One region of the Shimwellia blattae DSM 4481 genome, then DNA from elsewhere that is predicted to be linked to it. Evidence: predicted binding sites of a transcription regulator. Region 1 holds the regulator's gene; each other region holds the start of a gene.
What was found. Region 1 encodes sigma-54, which starts transcription at its own class of promoters, with help from an activator protein. Its sites were predicted from a motif close to GTTGGCACANNTTTCGCTNT; they were not measured.
Positions count from the first base shown of each region.

Region 2: the regulator sigma-54 is predicted to act here: its motif matches at 3,899-3,918, upstream of glnA (glutamate--ammonia ligase).
Region 3: the regulator sigma-54 is predicted to act here: its motif matches at 2,733-2,752, upstream of glnK (P-II family nitrogen regulator).

Region 1 is NC_017910.1:386,467-392,341, forward strand. Features, by position in the region: gene mtgA (monofunctional biosynthetic peptidoglycan transglycosylase) at 1-450, shown strand, start outside; gene npr (PTS phosphocarrier protein NPr) at 460-732, opposite strand; gene rapZ (RNase adapter RapZ) at 729-1,583, opposite strand; gene ptsN (PTS IIA-like nitrogen regulatory protein PtsN) at 1,650-2,141, opposite strand; gene hpf (ribosome hibernation promoting factor) at 2,222-2,509, opposite strand; gene rpoN (RNA polymerase factor sigma-54) at 2,531-3,964, opposite strand; gene lptB (LPS export ABC transporter ATP-binding protein) at 4,136-4,861, opposite strand; gene lptA (lipopolysaccharide ABC transporter substrate-binding protein LptA) at 4,868-5,419, opposite strand; gene lptC (LPS export ABC transporter periplasmic protein LptC) at 5,388-5,875, opposite strand, start outside.
Region 2 is NC_017910.1:4,070,773-4,076,647, reverse strand. Features, by position in the region: gene glnG (nitrogen regulation protein NR(I)) at 1-1,170, opposite strand, end outside; gene glnL (nitrogen regulation protein NR(II)) at 1,179-2,228, opposite strand; gene glnA (glutamate--ammonia ligase) at 2,402-3,811, opposite strand; gene typA (ribosome-dependent GTPase TypA) at 4,189-5,875, shown strand, end outside.
Region 3 is NC_017910.1:2,954,078-2,959,952, forward strand. Features, by position in the region: gene tesB (acyl-CoA thioesterase II) at 123-986, shown strand; gene amtB (ammonium transporter AmtB) at 1,035-2,315, opposite strand; gene glnK (P-II family nitrogen regulator) at 2,346-2,684, opposite strand; gene EBL_RS13890 (SmdB family multidrug efflux ABC transporter permease/ATP-binding protein) at 2,900-4,693, opposite strand; gene EBL_RS13895 (SmdA family multidrug ABC transporter permease/ATP-binding protein) at 4,686-5,875, opposite strand, start outside.

The sequences.
Region 1 (5,875 bases):
TTTGATGTGCAGGCTATCCGCATGGCGCTGGACCATAATGAGCGCCATGAAAAACGCATTCGCGGCGCATCAACCCTGTCGCAGCAGACGGCGAAAAACCTGTTTTTGTGGGACGGGCGCAGCTGGCTGCGTAAAGGGCTGGAGGCCGGGCTGACGGCGGGGATCGAGACGGTCTGGTCCAAGCGGCGCATTCTTACGGTGTATCTGAATGTCGCCGAATTCGGTGAGGGGATCTTCGGGGTCGAGGCCGCCGCACAGCACTACTTCCACAAGCCTGCCAGGCGGCTGACCCCGTCAGAAGCGGCCCTGCTGGCGGCGGTATTACCTAACCCGCTGCGCTACCGGGCAAATGCCCCTTCCGGTTATGTGCGCACCCGCCAGCAGTGGATCCTGCGCCAGATGCGCCAGCTCGGCGGCACCGGGTATTTGCAGCGTAATCATTTGTACTGAGCGTGCGGCTCAGTCCTCATCAAACCCGGCGTTAAACAGGGCGATAACGGCGCTGAGCGCCTCCTGCTCCTGGGGGCCGCTGGCTTCGATTTCAATGTGCCCGCCTTTGGCGGAGTCCAGCATCAGCAGGGCGATAACGCTGCTGGCTTCGGCCTCGGTGCCCGCTTCGTTGCGCAGCAGCACTTCCGCATCAAAACTTTGCACCAGCTCGAAGAGTTTCATGGCCGGGCGGGCGTGCATGCCCAGCTTATTCGTGATTTCAACGCTTTGCTTTACGGTCATGTTTTGCGTTTTTCCAGCGTTCTGTGGCGCGACTGAACATTCTTACCCCGGGAGCGGAAATAGTCCGCCAGTTGCTCGGCCACATAGACCGAGCGGTGTTTCCCGCCGGTACAGCCAATGGCAACGGTCAGGTAGCTGCGGTTATTGGTCTCCAGCATCGGCAACCACAGTTCAAGGTAGCTGCGGGTCTGGTAGATAAAGTTGTGGACTTCGGTGTGGCGATCCAGGAACGCGGCCACCGGTTTATCCAGGCCGGTCATCGGGCGCAGTTTCGGATCCCAGTGGGGGTTGGGCAGAAAACGCACGTCAAACACGTAGTCTGCGTCAATCGGGATCCCGTGCTTAAAGCCGAAGGATTCAAACACCATGGTCAGTTCCCGCTCCCGCTTGCCCAGCAGGCGGGTGCGCAGCATTTCAGCCAGTTCGTGAACCGACATTTCTGAGGTATCGATAATCAGATCGGCCCGGGAGCGCAGGGGCTCCAGCAGGTTGCTTTCTTCATCGATGGCGCTTTCCAGGGATAAATTCTTACTGGACAGCGGGTGTAAACGACGGGTATCGCTATAGCGGCGGATCAGCGTATTGCGATCGGCATCCAGGAACAGTAACTGCGGAGAGAAGCCTTCAGGCAGATTTTGCATTGCCTGTTCAAACACCTCCGGAGACTCCGGCATGTTACGCACGTCAATACTTACCGCGGCCGATACGTGGCGGTCATGAAGGGTTTTTGCCAGCTCAGGCAGCAGCACTACCGGCAGGTTATCAACACAGTAAAACCCCATATCTTCCAGGGCCCGTAACGCTACCGATTTTCCTGAACCTGAGCGGCCGCTGACAATCATCAGCACCATGAACACTCTCTCCCACATCTCATAACTGTCAATACAGAGATTACCGCAGGGGTGCTGCGGCGTATTTTATTCCGCTTCGCTGTTGGTGTTTTCTTCGGTGATTATCTGGTACAGCTCTTCGTCGCTCTGGGCGGCGCGCAGACGGCGACAGATGGTTTTATCGGCCAGGCGGCGGGCTACCACAGACAGGGTGTGTAAATGGGTTTTGGTCTGGTCTGCGGGCACCAGTAAGGCAAATAACAGATCAACGGGCTGATTGTCGATGGCATCAAAAGCGATGGGGGTTTCCAGCTGAATAAAGACCCCGACAGCGCGTAAGGTGTCGGCCTCCAGTTTACCGTGAGGAATGGCGATACCGTTACCAATGCCGGTACTGCCCATCCGTTCCCGGGTGAGGACCGCTTCAAAGACCACTTGCGGCGGAAGGCTAAGCTGTCTGGCCGCCAGTTCGCTGATGATTTCCAGTGCGCGTTTTTTGCTCTGGCAGTGTACAGCACTGCGCGTACATTCCTGGTTAAGGACGCTACTGAGTAAAAATTCTGAATCGTTATTTGTCATAATTTCACCTAAGCGTCCTGGGTTTGCGGCCCGCAATCGCGAAGGATGCGGGCCGCAGAGAACACAGGACGCCTGGACAATTAGTGTTGTTTTAGTTTGTCTTTATGCTTATTAAGCTGTCGGGCCAGCTTATCGATAAGCCCGTCAATCGCGGCATACATATCCTGGCCTTCGGCGCTGGCATGTAGCTCTCCACCATTCACATGCAGTGTTGCCTCTGCAATATGGCTGACTTTCTCCACTTTTAACACAATGTAGACCTGATTAATCCTTTCAAAATACTGCTCCAATTTAGCAAATTTTGTCGTCACAAACTCGCGCAGAGCCGGGGTTATTTCGACGTTATTGCCGGTGATATTGAGCTGCATAGTGTCTTCCTTATGGTTGAGTCAGACCAGTTGTTTACGCTGGTTTGACGGAGGAATCGATAATGACTCACGGTATTTCGCCACAGTGCGCCTGGCCACCATAATGCCCTGGTCAGAGAGCATACTGGTGAGCTTACTGTCGCTCAGGGGTTTCGCGGGGTTCTCCGCCGCGATTAACTTCTTCACCAGCGCACGAATTGCCGTGGAGGAGGCTTCCCCGCCTCCTTCCGTGTTCACATGGCTGGAGAAGAAATACTTCAGTTCAAAAATCCCCCGCGGGCTGTGCAGATACTTCTGGGTTGTCACCCGGGAGATGGTGGATTCATGCATCTCAACCGCCTGGGCAATATCCGCCAGCACCATGGGTTTCATGTGCTCTTCGCCATGCTCAAAGAAGGCCTGCTGCTGCTCCACAATACAGCGGCTGACCCGCAGCAGCGTATCGTTACGGCTCTCAAGGCTCTTGATCAGCCAGCGGGCCTCCTGCAGGTTGCTGCGGATAAACTGGCTGTCGCTGTCGTTGCGCGAGGCGCTGCCCATGGCCGCATACTGCTGGTTGATTTGCAGGCGCGGTATGCTGTCGTTATTCAGCTCTACCACCCAGTTGCCCTGGTGCTTACGTACCAGAACATCCGGGATCACGTACTCCGGCTCGCCGGTCTGGATCGACTGGCCCGGGCGCGGATCAAGTGACTGGATAAAATTGACCGCCTCTTTGAGCACGTCTTCTTTCAGGCGGGTGACCCGCATCAGAGTGCGGAAATCATGATTAGCCAGCAGATCAAGATGATCGCGGACAATCAGCTGTGATTCGGCCAGAAAAGGGGTCTCTTTGCGGTACTGGGAGAGCTGGATCAACAGGCAGTCGCGCAGATCTTTTGCCGCCACGCCCACCGGATCAAAACGCTGGATCCGCTTGAGGACAGCCTCGACCTCTTCGATGGTTATCTCGTCGTCGCCCGTGCTTTCGCGGATATCTTCCAGTGGCACCGTCAGATAGCCGGTGTCGTCCACCGCATCAACAATCGAGGTGGCAATGGCGCGATCCGTATCGGAAAACGGCGTCAGCTCCACCTGCCACATCAGATAATCCTGGAGGCTCTGGGTGGTTTCACCCTGGTAGACGGGGAGCTCATCATCAAAATAGTCGGCACCGGTGCCGGAAGGGGTGCCTGCGGTGTAGATCTCATCCCAGCTGGCGTCCAGCGGCAGCTCTTCGGGCATCTGTTGCTGTTCCAGCGCGTCGCGGCTGTCGAGGATTTCGCTGTCGGCAGATTGCTGGGTATCTATCTCCTGATGGCTGTCGGTTTGCTCCAGCAGCGGGTTACTTTCCAGGGCTTGTTGTAGTTCCTGTTGAAGTTCAAGCGTGGACAGCTGCAGCAGGCGGATTGCCTGTTGCAGCTGTGGCGTCATCGCCAGCTGTTGACTAAGCCGTAGTTGTAAACCCTGCTTCATGTTCAGTGCAAACTTCCTCAGGTCTGGATGGCCGCCCGGCACCGGGCCTGGCGGAACATCAATGATTATCTGGCGGCCGCAACCGGGGGTTGCCTTGCCGCCTTATCTCTTCCGGACCGTGAACTGGCACTGCCAGGCCGCACAAGAGTGCCGGTGAATCTTCATACCCTATCAGAGTCTGAAGTCTTCCCCAAGGTACACGCGTTTCACCTGATCGTTTTCCAGGATCTCCGCCGGGGTGCCGTGGGCAATCAGGTGGCCCTGGCTAACGATATAGGCGCGTTCACAGACCGCCAGTGTTTCACGGACGTTATGGTCTGTTATCAAAACCCCAAGACCGCTGTCACGCAAGTGCTCGATGATTTTTTTGATGTCGATAACCGAGATAGGGTCAACCCCGGCGAAGGGTTCATCCAGCAGGATGAATTTCGGGTTAGCCGCCAGTGCCCGGGCTATTTCTACCCGGCGGCGTTCACCGCCGGACAGTGACTGGCCCAGGCTGTCGCGCAGGTGCTCAATGTGAAACTCCGCCAGCAGATCATTGGCCCGGTCTTCACGCTGTTCGGCGCTCAGATCGTCGCGGATCTGTAATACCGCCATCAGGTTATCGTACACGCTCAGGCGGCGGAAGATAGACGCCTCCTGGGGCAAATAGCCGATACCGCGGCGGGCGCGGGCGTGCAGCGGCAACAGGCTGATGTCTTCGTCATCAATAATAATATTGCCAGCATCGCGCGGGACTATCCCCACCACCATGTAGAAGGTGGTGGTTTTCCCCGCCCCGTTCGGGCCCAGCAGGCCGACTATCTCACCGGAGTTTACGGTCAGGCTGACATCTTCTACCACATGGCGGCCTTTGTAGGCCTTCGCGAGGTTCTTCGCAATTAATGTTGCCATAACGAATCAGTTACTCTTGTGTTGTGACGACTTGCTGCCGTTTTTATCCTGAAGCTGGTTCGGTACCAGAACGGTGGTTACGCGTTTGCCTTTTGAGCTGAACGCCTGCATTTTCTGCTGCTTAACCAGATAGGTGATTTTGTCGCCCTTGATGTTGCTGTCCAGCTGTTCCAGATAGGCGTTCCCGGTCAGCACCACGAAGTCGCTTGCCAGCTCATAATGCATTTTGGCCGCATGCCCTTTTACCGGCTTGCCGTTGTCCTGCATCTGGTAGAAGGTGGCCGGGTTACCGTAACCGTCGATGACCTCTTTACCGCTTTGTCCTTCCGGACGGGTCACCACCACTTTATCGGCATTGATTTTGATGGTGCCCTGGGTCACCACCACATTGCCGGTAAAGGTCACCACGTTGCCCTGCATGTCCAGTGACTGCTGATCGGATTCGATATGAATCGGCTGATCCGTGTCCCCGGTGACCGCAAGTGCGGGGAGACTGGCCGCCAGAAGCGCCCCGGAAATGACCAGATTAAGGCTGAGTTTGTTTATCTTGAATTTCATATGAAGTTCTAACCTTTTCAATCAGCTGGGCAGTTTTACTGCGCAGGTTTCCGCGCATTTTCAGGCCGCTGGAATTAAATGTCGTGCCGTACAACGTGACCAGATCATCGGAGGTAACATCCTGCGTTATCAGGTTGATCTGAGCATTATCCGTTGTGATTTTTCGTAGCTGAGAGTCTGGCGTAAGCGCGTTGACTTCAACATGACCATACAGATAGAGCATCCGGTCATTAGTCAGTTTGGCGCGATCTGCCTTAATTGACCAGGTTGCCACTTGCTGTGCATCGTAACTGGTGACCACCGGATCCGTGAACCAGGAGACAGACTCCGCGGTGTAATACCCGGTCGTGCGGGAGACAAGGCGGTATGTCAGCGCGCCTTCCGGGCTGTAAACCAGGGTACTGGAATAGCCACTTTTGTATGTCGGCTCATCCGTATTTGTTGTTACGGGTCCGG
Region 2 (5,875 bases), 470 kb from region 1:
CACGCTCACGTCAAACAGCTCCGGCGGCAGATCCTGAATCAGCACCTCCTGGCCTGCGGCCATCACCGTCAGCCAGCGGCAGGTATTTTCCAGCTGGCGAACATTACCCGGCCAGGCCAGGCGGGTCAGGGCGGCTTCTGCTTCCGGGTGCAGTTGCTTGGCCTCCACACCCAGCTCCCGGGCAGCGATTTGCAGGAAATGGCGCGCCAGACGCGGAATATCTTCCTGGCGCTCACGCAGGGGGGGCAGATGCACCCGGATAACGTTCAGCCGGTGGAATAAATCTTCGCGGAATTTCCCGTCCTGTACCCGCTGCTCCAGGTTCTGGTGCGTGGCGGCGATAATCCGCACATCCACTTTGACCGGCGCATAACCGCCCACCCGGTAGAACTGACCGTCGGCCAGCACGCGCAGCAGGCGGGTCTGGACATCAAGCGGCATATCGCCAATCTCGTCAAGGAACAGGGTGCCACCGTCGGCCTGTTCAAAGCGCCCCTGGCGGATCTGGCTGGCGCCGGTAAATGCGCCTTTTTCGTGGCCAAACAGCTCAGATTCGATCAAATCGCGCGGTATCGCCGCCATATTCAGGGCGATAAACGGTGATTTTGCCCGGGGGCTGTGGCGGTGCAGCGCATGGGCCACCAGCTCTTTACCCGTACCGGATTCGCCGTTAATCAGCACGCTTATCGACGAGCGGGACAGGCGGCCGATAATCCGGAACACATCCTGCATGGCGGGTGCTTCGCCGATAATATCGGTAGTCGGATCATTGGCCTGGGTGTGGCGCGGCTGCTGCTGTTCCTGGTAATGGCTGATGGCGCGCTCCACCAGGGCCACGGCCTCATCGATATCAAAGGGTTTGGGGAGATAGTCAAACGCCCCCTGCTGATAAGCGCTGACGGCGGCATCCAGATCCGAATGGGCTGTCATTATGATGACCGGAAGCATCGGGTGGAGCTGTTTTATCCGGGTTAACAGTGCCAGCCCGTCCATACCGGGCATACGGATATCGGATAACAGCACATCCGGGGTTCTGGAGGTGAGTGCTTCCAGTACCTCGTGGCCATTTTCAAACGCCACGCAGCTTAAGCCCGCGCCGGTGAGGGCGCGCTCCAGCACCCAGCGAATGGCGCTATCATCATCAACGATCCATGCTATCCCGCGTTGCATAACCACCTCTATTTCCGAATAGGCAGGAAAACCGAGAACTCGGTATGTCCTGGCCAGCTGGTAAATTCAATTTTTCCTGAATGCTGATCGATAAGACTGCGGGCGATAGACAGCCCAAGGCCCGTTCCCCCTTCCCGGCCACTGACCATGGGGTAGAACAAGGTATCCTGCAAATGTGCCGGAATACCCGGGCCGTTATCTTCAATATCGATTCTGGCGGCGAGCCGGTAGCGCACCCCGTGCAGCGTAAGCTGAAACGCAGTGCGGGTGCGCAGGGTTATCTCCCCGCCCTCGTGGCCCAGCGCCTGTAGCGCGTTGCGCACGATATTCAGTAAAACCTGTTCAATTTGGTCCGGGTCGTGTGTCAGCTCCGGCAGGCTGGGATCATAATCGCGGATAAGCCGCACATTCCCCGGAAGCTCCATCGACACCAGTTTAACGACCCGCTCACACACCTTGTGGATGCTTTCCGTAACGTGCGTACCGGGGTGCTGTGGCCCCAGCAGGCGGTCTACCAGGTTACGCAGCCGGTCTGCCTGCTCGATAATGACTTTGGTGTACTCGGTCAGGGAAGGGTCCGGCAGCGCTTTATTCAGCAGTTGTGCCGCTCCCCGTAACCCGCCGAGCGGGTTTTTGATTTCATGGGCCAGCCCGCGTACCAGATCTCTGGCGGCTATCTGCTGGGCATGTTGCAGCTGCTCCTGGCTTAACCGGCGCTGGTTATCCAGCGGTGCCATTTCCAGCAGGATATAACCATCCGGCAGCCTTTGTGCCGTCAGGGACAGAATATGCGAACGGGCATCCAGAACCAGGGTCACTTCGTTATCGGTAAAGCCCTGGCCCGCGCTGAGGCTTTCTTTCATTAAATCAATATTTAATGAAAAGTAACTGAGCAGCTCCGGAAGCGGAGTGCCGTAGAGTTTGCGCGCACTTTGCGCCAGTAACTGTTGTGCCGCCGGGTTGGCGTAATGTACCGCAAGAGAATCATCGACCAGCAGAATGCTGGTAATGAGAGAGTTCAGGATCTGCCCGGTATCGGGCAGCTCGGCGGTCGTCATTTGCTGCCTCCTCTGATTGCACTGTTTTGGTGCATTGTAACGTTCTGACCCGGAATCAGGCGATATCAGCGAGTGATGCTGGAGAAAAAAGCCCATCCTGAGATGGGCTGAAAAGTTTCCACGGCAACAAAAAAACAAACCAGATGCGCGGCGCTGCGCATCATCAGTGGTTGTTACACACTGTAGTACAGTTCAAACTCAACCGGGTGCGGCGTCATGCGTACACGGTCATTTTCAGCGCGGCGCAGTTCGATGTAAGCATCGATGCTGTCGTCAGAGAACACACCACCGGCTTTCAGGAACTCACGATCCTGATCCAGCGCGTTCAGTGCTTCTTCCAGAGAGCCGGCCACCTGTGGGATCTCTTTCGCCTCTTCCGGCGGCAGGTCATACAGGTTTTTATCCATGGCTTCGCCCGGGTGGATTTTGTTTTTAATCCCGTCCAGGCCTGCCATCAGCAGGGCGGTGAAGCACAGGTACGGGTTGGCTGCCGGATCCGGGAAGCGCACTTCAATACGGCGGCCTTTCGGGGAAGCAATCACGGGAATACGGATAGACGCAGAGCGGTTACGGGCAGAGTAGGCCAGCATTACCGGTGCTTCATAACCCGGGACCAGACGCTTGTAAGAGTTGGTGGTCGGGTTTGCCAGGGCGTTGATCGCTTTCGCGTGCTTGATAACGCCGCCAATGTAGTACAGCGCCATTTCAGACAGGCCTGCGTATTTGTCGCCTGCAAACAGGTTCACACCGTTTTTAACCAGGGACATATGGCAGTGCATACCGGAGCCGTTATCACCAAACATCGGTTTTGGCATAAAGGTTGCGGTTTTGCCGAAGCGGTGCGCCACGTTATGCACCACATATTTGTAGATCTGGGTTTCATCCGCTTTTTTGGTCATGGTGTTGAAGCGGCAGGCCACTTCGTTCTGACCGGCGGTGGCCACTTCGTGGTGGTGGGCTTCAACCACCAGGCCCATCTCTTCCATGGTCAGACACATGGCAGAGCGCAGATCCTGGGAGGAATCAACCGGAGGCACCGGGAAGTAACCGCCTTTCACGCCCGGGCGGTGGCCTTTGTTGCCGCCTTCGTATTTGGTGGATGAGTTCCACGCGCCTTCGATATCGTCGATAGCGACGTGGGAGCCGGAAATTGAGCTGCCAAAGCGGATATCGTCGAACAGGAAGAATTCCGGCTCCGGCCCGAACAGGACAGTATCGGCCAGGCCCGTTGCGCGCAGGTAATCTTCGGCACGTTTAGAGATAGAACGCGGGTCGCGATCGTAGCCCTGCATGGTGCCCGGCTCCAGAATGTCGCAGCGAATCAGCAGCGTGGGATCATCATAGAACGGGTCGATAACCGCGGTAGAGGCGTCCGGCATCAGCACCATGTCAGATTCGTTAATACCTTTCCACCCGCCGATGGAAGAGCCATCAAACATTTTGCCTTCTTCGAAGAAGTCAGCATTAACCTGGTGGGCAGGGATTGTGACGTGCTGTTCTTTACCTTTGGTATCGGTGAAGCGCAGATCAACAAACTTCACCTCATGTTCATTCAGCATCGTCAAAACGTGTTCAGCGGACATACATAACTCTCCCGGGTTTTTTCATTGTCGTCGTGGTAACGAGGTCTGGCACTGTTCTGAAATAGGGCTTTTCGCACTGAATATAGCGAAGCGAAAACTGTGCCAACTTTTAAAAAGGGTGCAAAAGGCGTTATCATGCGCGTCGTAGTGCAAAACGGATGCACCCGGATGGAAATATTGCACCAATATAGTGCGAATGCAGTGATGCGTTGCACTCTATTGGTGCGATTTTTGTTTGGGACGCTGGTTTTGCTCAGTGAAGACGATCACAAAGCCCGGCAACGAGGGTTGTTTGTAAAGGTTTATTGTGATCCTGTTTAGTCCTTCGATTAATACGTGTACAATAACGCGCTATTTCTAATGCCTGAGGCAAAGTTGTGATCGAAAATCTGCGTAACATCGCCATTATTGCGCACGTTGACCATGGTAAAACCACCCTGGTTGACAAGCTGCTGCAACAATCTGGTACTTTCGGTGAGAGAAGTGAACTGACCGAACGTGTCATGGACTCCAATGATCTGGAGAAAGAGCGTGGGATTACCATCCTCGCAAAAAACACGGCTATCAACTGGCGTGACTATCGTATCAATATCGTTGATACCCCGGGGCACGCTGACTTCGGTGGTGAAGTTGAACGTGTAATGTCTATGGTCGACTCTGTTCTGCTGCTCGTCGACGCAATGGATGGCCCTATGCCGCAGACTCGTTTCGTGACTCAGAAGGCTTTTGCCAATGGTCTGAAACCTATTGTGGTTATCAACAAAGTGGACCGCCCTGGTGCGCGTCCGGACTGGGTTGTGGATCAGGTGTTTGACCTGTTCGTAAACCTGGGTGCGACTGACGAACAGCTGGACTTCCCGATTGTTTATGCCTCTGCGCTGAACGGTATCGCGGGTCTGGATCACGAGGACATGGCTGAAGACATGACCCCGCTGTTCGAAACCATCGTTAAGCACGTTGAAGCACCGAACGTGGACCTGAACGGCCCGTTCCAGATGCAGATCTCCCAGCTCGACTACAACAACTACGTTGGCGTTATCGGGATTGGCCGCATCAAACGTGGCGTGGTTAAGCCTAACCAGCAAGTGACCATCATTGATGCTGAAGGCAACCGTCGTAACGGTAAAGTGGGTACTGTTCTGGGCCATATGGGCCTGCAGCGTATCGAATCTGCTTCTGCTGAAGCGGGCGATATCATTGCTATCACCGGTCTGGGTGAGCTGAACATCTCTGACACCATCTGCGACCCGCAGAATGTGGAAGCGCTGCCGGCACTGACCGTTGATGAGCCGACCGTAACCATGTTCTTCTGCGTAAACACCTCTCCGTTCTGCGGTAAAGAAGGTAAATACGTCACCTCCCGCCAGATCCTGGACCGCCTGAACAAAGAGCTGGTTCACAACGTGGCGCTGCGTGTTGAAGAAACCGAAGACCCGGATGCCTTCCGCGTGTCTGGCCGTGGTGAACTGCACCTGTCTGTACTGATCGAAAACATGCGTCGTGAAGGTTTCGAAATGGCGGTTTCCCGTCCGAAAGTTATCTTCCGCGAGATCGACGGTCGCCGTCAGGAGCCGTTTGAGCAGGTTACGCTGGACGTTGAAGAGCAGAACCAGGGTTCCGTCATGGAAGCACTGGGCCTGCGTAAAGGCGAACTGCGCGACATGATGCCGGATGGCAAAGGCCGTGTACGTCTTGACTACATCATCCCGAGCCGTGGCCTGATCGGCTTCCGTACCGAGTTCATGACCATGACCTCTGGTACTGGTCTGCTGTACGCCTCTTTCAGCCACTATGACGATCTGCGCCCGGGTGAAATCGGCCAGCGCCAGAACGGCGTGCTGATCTCCAACGGCCAGGGTAAAGCAGTGGCTTACGCTCTGTACAGCCTGCAGGATCGCGGTAAGCTGTTCCTGGGTCACGGTGCTGAAGTTTATGAAGGCCAGATCATCGGTATTCACAGCCGCTCTAACGACCTGACAGTAAACTGCCTGACCGGTAAAAAACTGACCAACATGCGTGCTTCCGGTACAGATGAAGCCACCACCTTGTCTCCGTGCATCAAAA
Region 3 (5,875 bases), 1.6 Mb from region 1:
TGGCACAGACCACAGTTTTTGCTTAAAAATCCCGACTATCCGGACCAATCTTAGCCACCTTGTCATGTGACGAACATGTTATAATTCACGGTATTAGACACCGTTTCCACTGAGGATCCACCATGAGTCACGCCCTTGATACGCTTCTGGCATTGCTTAATCTGGAAAAACTTGAAGAAGGTCTGTTTCGCGGTCAGAGCCAGGATCTGGGCCTGCGCCAGGTATTTGGCGGCCAGGTCGTGGGTCAGGCACTCTATGCCGCCACCGATACGGTGCCCTCAGAGCGTTTCGTGAACTCGTTTCATAGCTATTTTCTGCGCCCCGGGGACAGCCAGAAACCCATCATTTACGACGTCGAAGTGCTGCGCGACGGCAACAGCTTCAGCGCCCGCCGGGTCTCCGCCATTCAGAACGGCAAACCCATATTCTATATGACGGCCTCTTTCCAGGGGCCGGAGCCTGGTTTTGAACACCAGAAACCCATGCCCGAAGCCCCCGCCCCGGAGAGTATTCCCACAGAAACGGACATTGCGCGTAAATTCGAGCACCTGCTGCCGCCGGTACTTAAAGAAAAGTTTCTGATTGAAAAACCGCTGGAAATCCGCCCGGTGGTGTTCCATAACCCGCTCCAGGGCCATGTGGATACCCCCACCCGCCAGGTCTGGCTGCGGGCTAATGGCACGGTGCCGGACGATTTGCGCATCCATCAGTATCTGCTGGGTTATGCCTCTGATTTCAACTTCCTGCCCACCGCGCTACAGCCGCACGGGGTCGGATTCCTGGAGCCCGGCATGCAGGTGGCCACCATCGACCACTCCATGTGGTTCCACCGCCCGGTTAATATGAACGACTGGCTGCTGTATAACGTGGAGAGCACTTCCGCCTCCGGCGCCCGGGGATTTGTGCGGGGCGAGTTCTATACCCGCGACGGGGTGCTGGTCGCCTCTGCGGTGCAGGAAGGGGTTATGCGCCAGCGCCAGCCCTGAGGGTAAAAAAAAACGGTGCCTGCGGCACCGTTTTTTTATCTGTTCCGGTCAACTGTTATACGCATTCTCACCATGGCTGTTCACATCCAGCCCTTCGCGCTCCTGCTCTTCCGGCACCCGCAGCCCGACTATCACATCCGCCAGTTTAAAGCCGATAAACGCCACCACCGCAGACCACACCACCGTGATAACGACGCTCTCCAGCTGGACCATCACCTGATGGGCCATGGTGACCCCCTGCGCATACCCCACGCCGCCCAGCGAGGTGTCTGCAAATACCCCGGTCAGAATGCACCCCACAATACCGCACACCCCGTGGACACCGAACACATCGCAGGGATCATCAACCCGCAGCCAGCGCTTGAGCATCGTGACCCCCCACAGGCCAGCCAGACCAGCCGCAATACCGATGAGCAGCGCCCCGCCCACCCCCACATAACCACAGGCAGGCGTAATCCCCACCAGCCCGGCAATCGCGCCAGAGCAGGCCCCCAGTAATGACGGCTTACCGCGCAGCGCCCATTCACCAAATATCCAGGCCAGAATTGCCGCCGCCGTCGCCACCACCGTGTTCACAAACGCCAGAGCGGCAATTTCATTCGCGGCACTGGCTGAACCGGCATTAAACCCGAACCAGCCAAAATAGAGGACAGCAGTGCCGGTAAACACCATCGGCAGATTATGAGGTTTAAATGACTCTTTGCCGAAGCCCACGCGCTTGCCCATCAGGTAGGCGCCCACCAGGCCCGCCACGGCGGCGTTAATATGCACCACGGTGCCGCCTGCAAAATCCAGCGCGCCGTGGCTCGCCAGCAGGCCGCCGCCCCAGACCATATGGGCAACCGGCAGGTAAGAGAATGTCAGCCATACCACCACAAAAATCAGCAGTGCGGAGAAGCGAATACGCTCCGCCAGCGCCCCGACAATAAGCCCCACGGTAATACAGGCAAAAGAGCACTGAAACGCAACATGAATATACTGGTAGAACGACCCGCTCAGCGCTGTCAGCGCAATGTTTTTCAGCATCGCCCACTCAAAGCCGCCAAAGAAATGATTCCCGCTGCCAAACGCCAGCGAGTAGCCATACACCACCCACAGCACGCACACCAGCGCAAAGGAGACCGACACCTGGGTAAGCATCGACAGCACGTTTTTCGCACGAATCAGACCGCCATAAAACAGGGCAATCCCCGGTATGGTCATAAACAGAACCAGCGCCGTACACAGCATCATAAACCCGTTGTCGGCTTTATCCGCCACGCCAGAGTCAGCCGCTATCGCCAGAGAAGGCAGCAGCGCCAGAGCAGCCAGTAAGCACAGTTTTTTCATCTTTTTATCCCCTTATTATGGCTTCAGTGCTCAGAGCGCGGCTTCATCGGATTCGCCCGTGCGGATCCGGATAACGCGCTGCAGTTCAGCAACAAAGATTTTGCCGTCGCCAATTTTCCCGGTATAAGCCGCCTGGCTGACCACCTCGATCACTTCATCGAGCTGCTCATCCGCAATCGCCACGTCTATCTTCACTTTGGGCAGAAAGTTCACGCTGTACTCCGCGCCGCGATATAACTCCGCATGCCCTTTCTGGCGGCCAAAGCCTTTCACTTCCGTGACCGTAAGCCCCTGAATACCGATGGAAGAGAGCGCTTCCCGGACGTCTTCCAGCTTGAACGGTTTGATTACCACAGTAACCAGCTTCATAGATCCCCTCCCGTGAGTATTAAGGTCTGTATCTGTACCGGGGTAAGCAAAGCAATTGCTGTGCCAGAAATAAACAGCACCGCAATGGCGCAGCGAAGAGACAGGGAATCACCGGGCCGGGCGGCCCGTAACCTGTGGAGGAGACATCAGAAAATAAAAAAACGCACCGTGATAGTGCGTTTTTTGTTCAGTATTGCACTCCCGGTGCGCGCCGGTCAGGGGGGTGTGGCGATACCGGCCCCGGCGGCCTGGTGCCCGCCCTGCGCCAGCTCCTGGCCTGCCAGCTGGAGCTGGTACATCTGCCAGTAGCGGCCACGGGCGGCCAGCAGCTGCTGGTGGGAGCCCCGCTCGACTGCCTCGCCGCGGTGCAGCACCAGAATGGTGTCCGCCTCGGTAATGGTGGACAGCCGGTGCGCAATCACCACCAGGGTGGTGTGCTGGCGCACCAGTCTGAGCGCCTGCTGAATCGCCTGCTCAGTACCGGAGTCAATATTTGCCGTTGCCTCATCAAGGATCAGGATTTCAGGCAAATCCACCAGCACCCGCGCCAGCGCCAGTAACTGCTTTTGCCCGACGGATAACGTATTGCCCTGCTCCCCGAGCAGGGTGTGGATCCCCTCCGGCAGGCTGCGGGCCAGCGCCGCCAGTTGTACCGTTTCCAGCGCCTGCCAGACCTGCGCTTCGCTGATATCGCGCCCGAGGGTGACGTTTGCCAGAAAGGTATCGGCCATCACCACCGGATCCTGTTGCACCATCGCAATTCCGCTGCGCAATACGCTGTGGCTCAGGCTCTCCAGCGGGCGGCCGTCAAACAGGATCTCCCCCCGGGTCAGCGGGTAGTAACCCATCAGCAAATTGGCAAGCGTGCTCTTGCCGCTGCCCGTGTGCCCCACCAGGGCCACAAACTGCCGGGCGGGAATATGCAGGTTAATATCGCGCAGCACCAGGTTATCGGCCCGGTAGGCAAACGAGAGATCCCGCAGGGTAATCTCCCCCGCCTCCAGCGGGCGCGTATCCGGGCCATACCCCTGGCGGGGTTTATCCATCAGCTCGAAGACCCGCTCCCCGGCCACTACCGCCTGCTGGAGCATGGACTGCTGAGTGGTCAGCTCGATTAAAGGCTCGTTAAGCCGCCCGAGGTAGCTGATAAACGCATACAGCACCCCGACCTCAATACTCCCGGAGGCGGAAAACCCAAACAAAATCAGCAGGCCACACAGAATCAGGGCGGAAAACAGGCTCAGCAGCGGGCGCAGTAAAAAGCCGTCCAGGCGCAGGATCTGCATCCGGGCCTGATAGTGGGCTTCGCTGGCGGCCAGCATCCGCTCGCCAAACCGGCGCTGCTGGCGGAACTGCTGAATCACGCTCATCCCGTTGATGATTTCATTAAAACCATCGTTAATATCCGCCAGGTAACCACGCACCCGGCGCACCACCGGCGTACTCAGGCGCTGGTAAATCACCATCACCACCAGAACCGCCGGGAAGATGGCAATCGCCACCAGCGCCATGCGCCAGTTCAGGCTGAACATCGCCACCAGCATCGCCCCCACCAGTGCGGCGCTGCGCAGTACCGTTGCCACCACCGTCACATACAGATCGCGGATCACCTCCGTATCGTTCGTCACCCGGGAGATAAGCTGCCCCACCGGCTGGGTATCAAACTCGCGCAGCGGCTGGCGCAGCGCGGCATCCATCACATCGGTACGCAGCTGCTGCACCACCCCGACGGCGGCCTGGTTAAACAACAGCGACTGGCTGTAATGCAGCCCGGCGGCCAGCAGTTGCAGGCCAATGTAGGCCGCCACCAGGCCAGAGACCCAGCCCAGGGGTAGCTGGCGGCTGACCACCAGATTATCAATAAAATAGCTGATAAGCGCCGGCCCGCTCACCTCTGCCGCAGCCGCGACCCACAGCATCACCACCGCAATAATCAGCTGCTTACGCCATGGCGAACCATAGGCCAGCAGGCGCTTTAACGTAGGCCATAACTGCCCGAAATTACGCATTGCTTGCCTCTTCTTCCTGCTTGTTACGGGCCTCTGGCCCGTCATCCAGCGCGGCTTCCAGTTGCTGGTAACGGTACATATCACGATACCAGCCCGGCCGGGCCAGTAGCTGCTCATGCTGACCACGCTGGGCAACTTCCCCCCGGGCGAGCACCAGAATCTCACTGGCGTGGGTCAGGGCGGATAACCGGTGAGCGCTGATAATCACCGTGCGCCCCTGCCCCCAGTGGCGCAGATTGTCGAGGATCTGGTGTTCCGTGCGCCCGTCCACCGCAGAGAGCGCATCATCCAGCAGCAGAATTTCTGCCTCCATCAGCAGCGCCCTGGCAATCGAGATACGCTGTTTCTGGCCGCCGGAAAGCATTACGCCGCGCTCGCCTACCTCGGTGTCGTACCCTTCCGGCAGGCGTAAAATATCCTCATGGACCGAGGCCAGACGCGCCGCCTGTTCAATCTGCTCCCGGGTGGCCTCTGGCCTGCCGAGAGCAATATTACTGGCAACCGTGTCAGAGAATAAAAAAGGTGTCTGGCTGACGACCGCCAGCCGGGCGCGCCAGCTATCCAGTTGCAGCTCAGACAGCCCAATCCCCTGGTAGCAAATACTACCCTGCACCACATCGAACTGGCGCTGTAGCAGCCCCAGCAACGTGCTTTTCCCGGAGCCGGTCGGGCCGCATAATCCCAGCATATTGCCCGGCGCTAACCGGAAATCCACCTGGTGCAACGTGGGCTGTTGTGTGTCCGGGTAGCAAAACTGCCGGATATCCACCGCCAGCACGCCGCGCCCTTCCGGCACCGGCCGGGTGCCATCGGCCACTACCGGCGGCTCGTTCAGCAGGCTGCGGATCCGGCTGTAGGCCGCACTACCGCGCTCAACAATGTTAAACATCCACGCCAGCGCCAGCATGGGCCAGATCATCAGCCCCAGGTACATCATAAAGCTGGTGAGCTGGCCCAGTGTCAGGCTGCCGTGGAGTACCATCCAGCTACCGCCCCCCACTGCCAGTAAGTTCGCCATACCGATGGCGATATAGATGGTCGGGTCAAAACGGGCGTCAACCCGGGCAACCCGCATATTGCGCTCGCCGGTCAGTTTTGCGTCGCGGGCAAACAGGGCCGACTGGCGATCTTCCAGGCCAAAAGCCTTGATCATCCGGATACTGCTCAGGCTCTCCTGGGTGC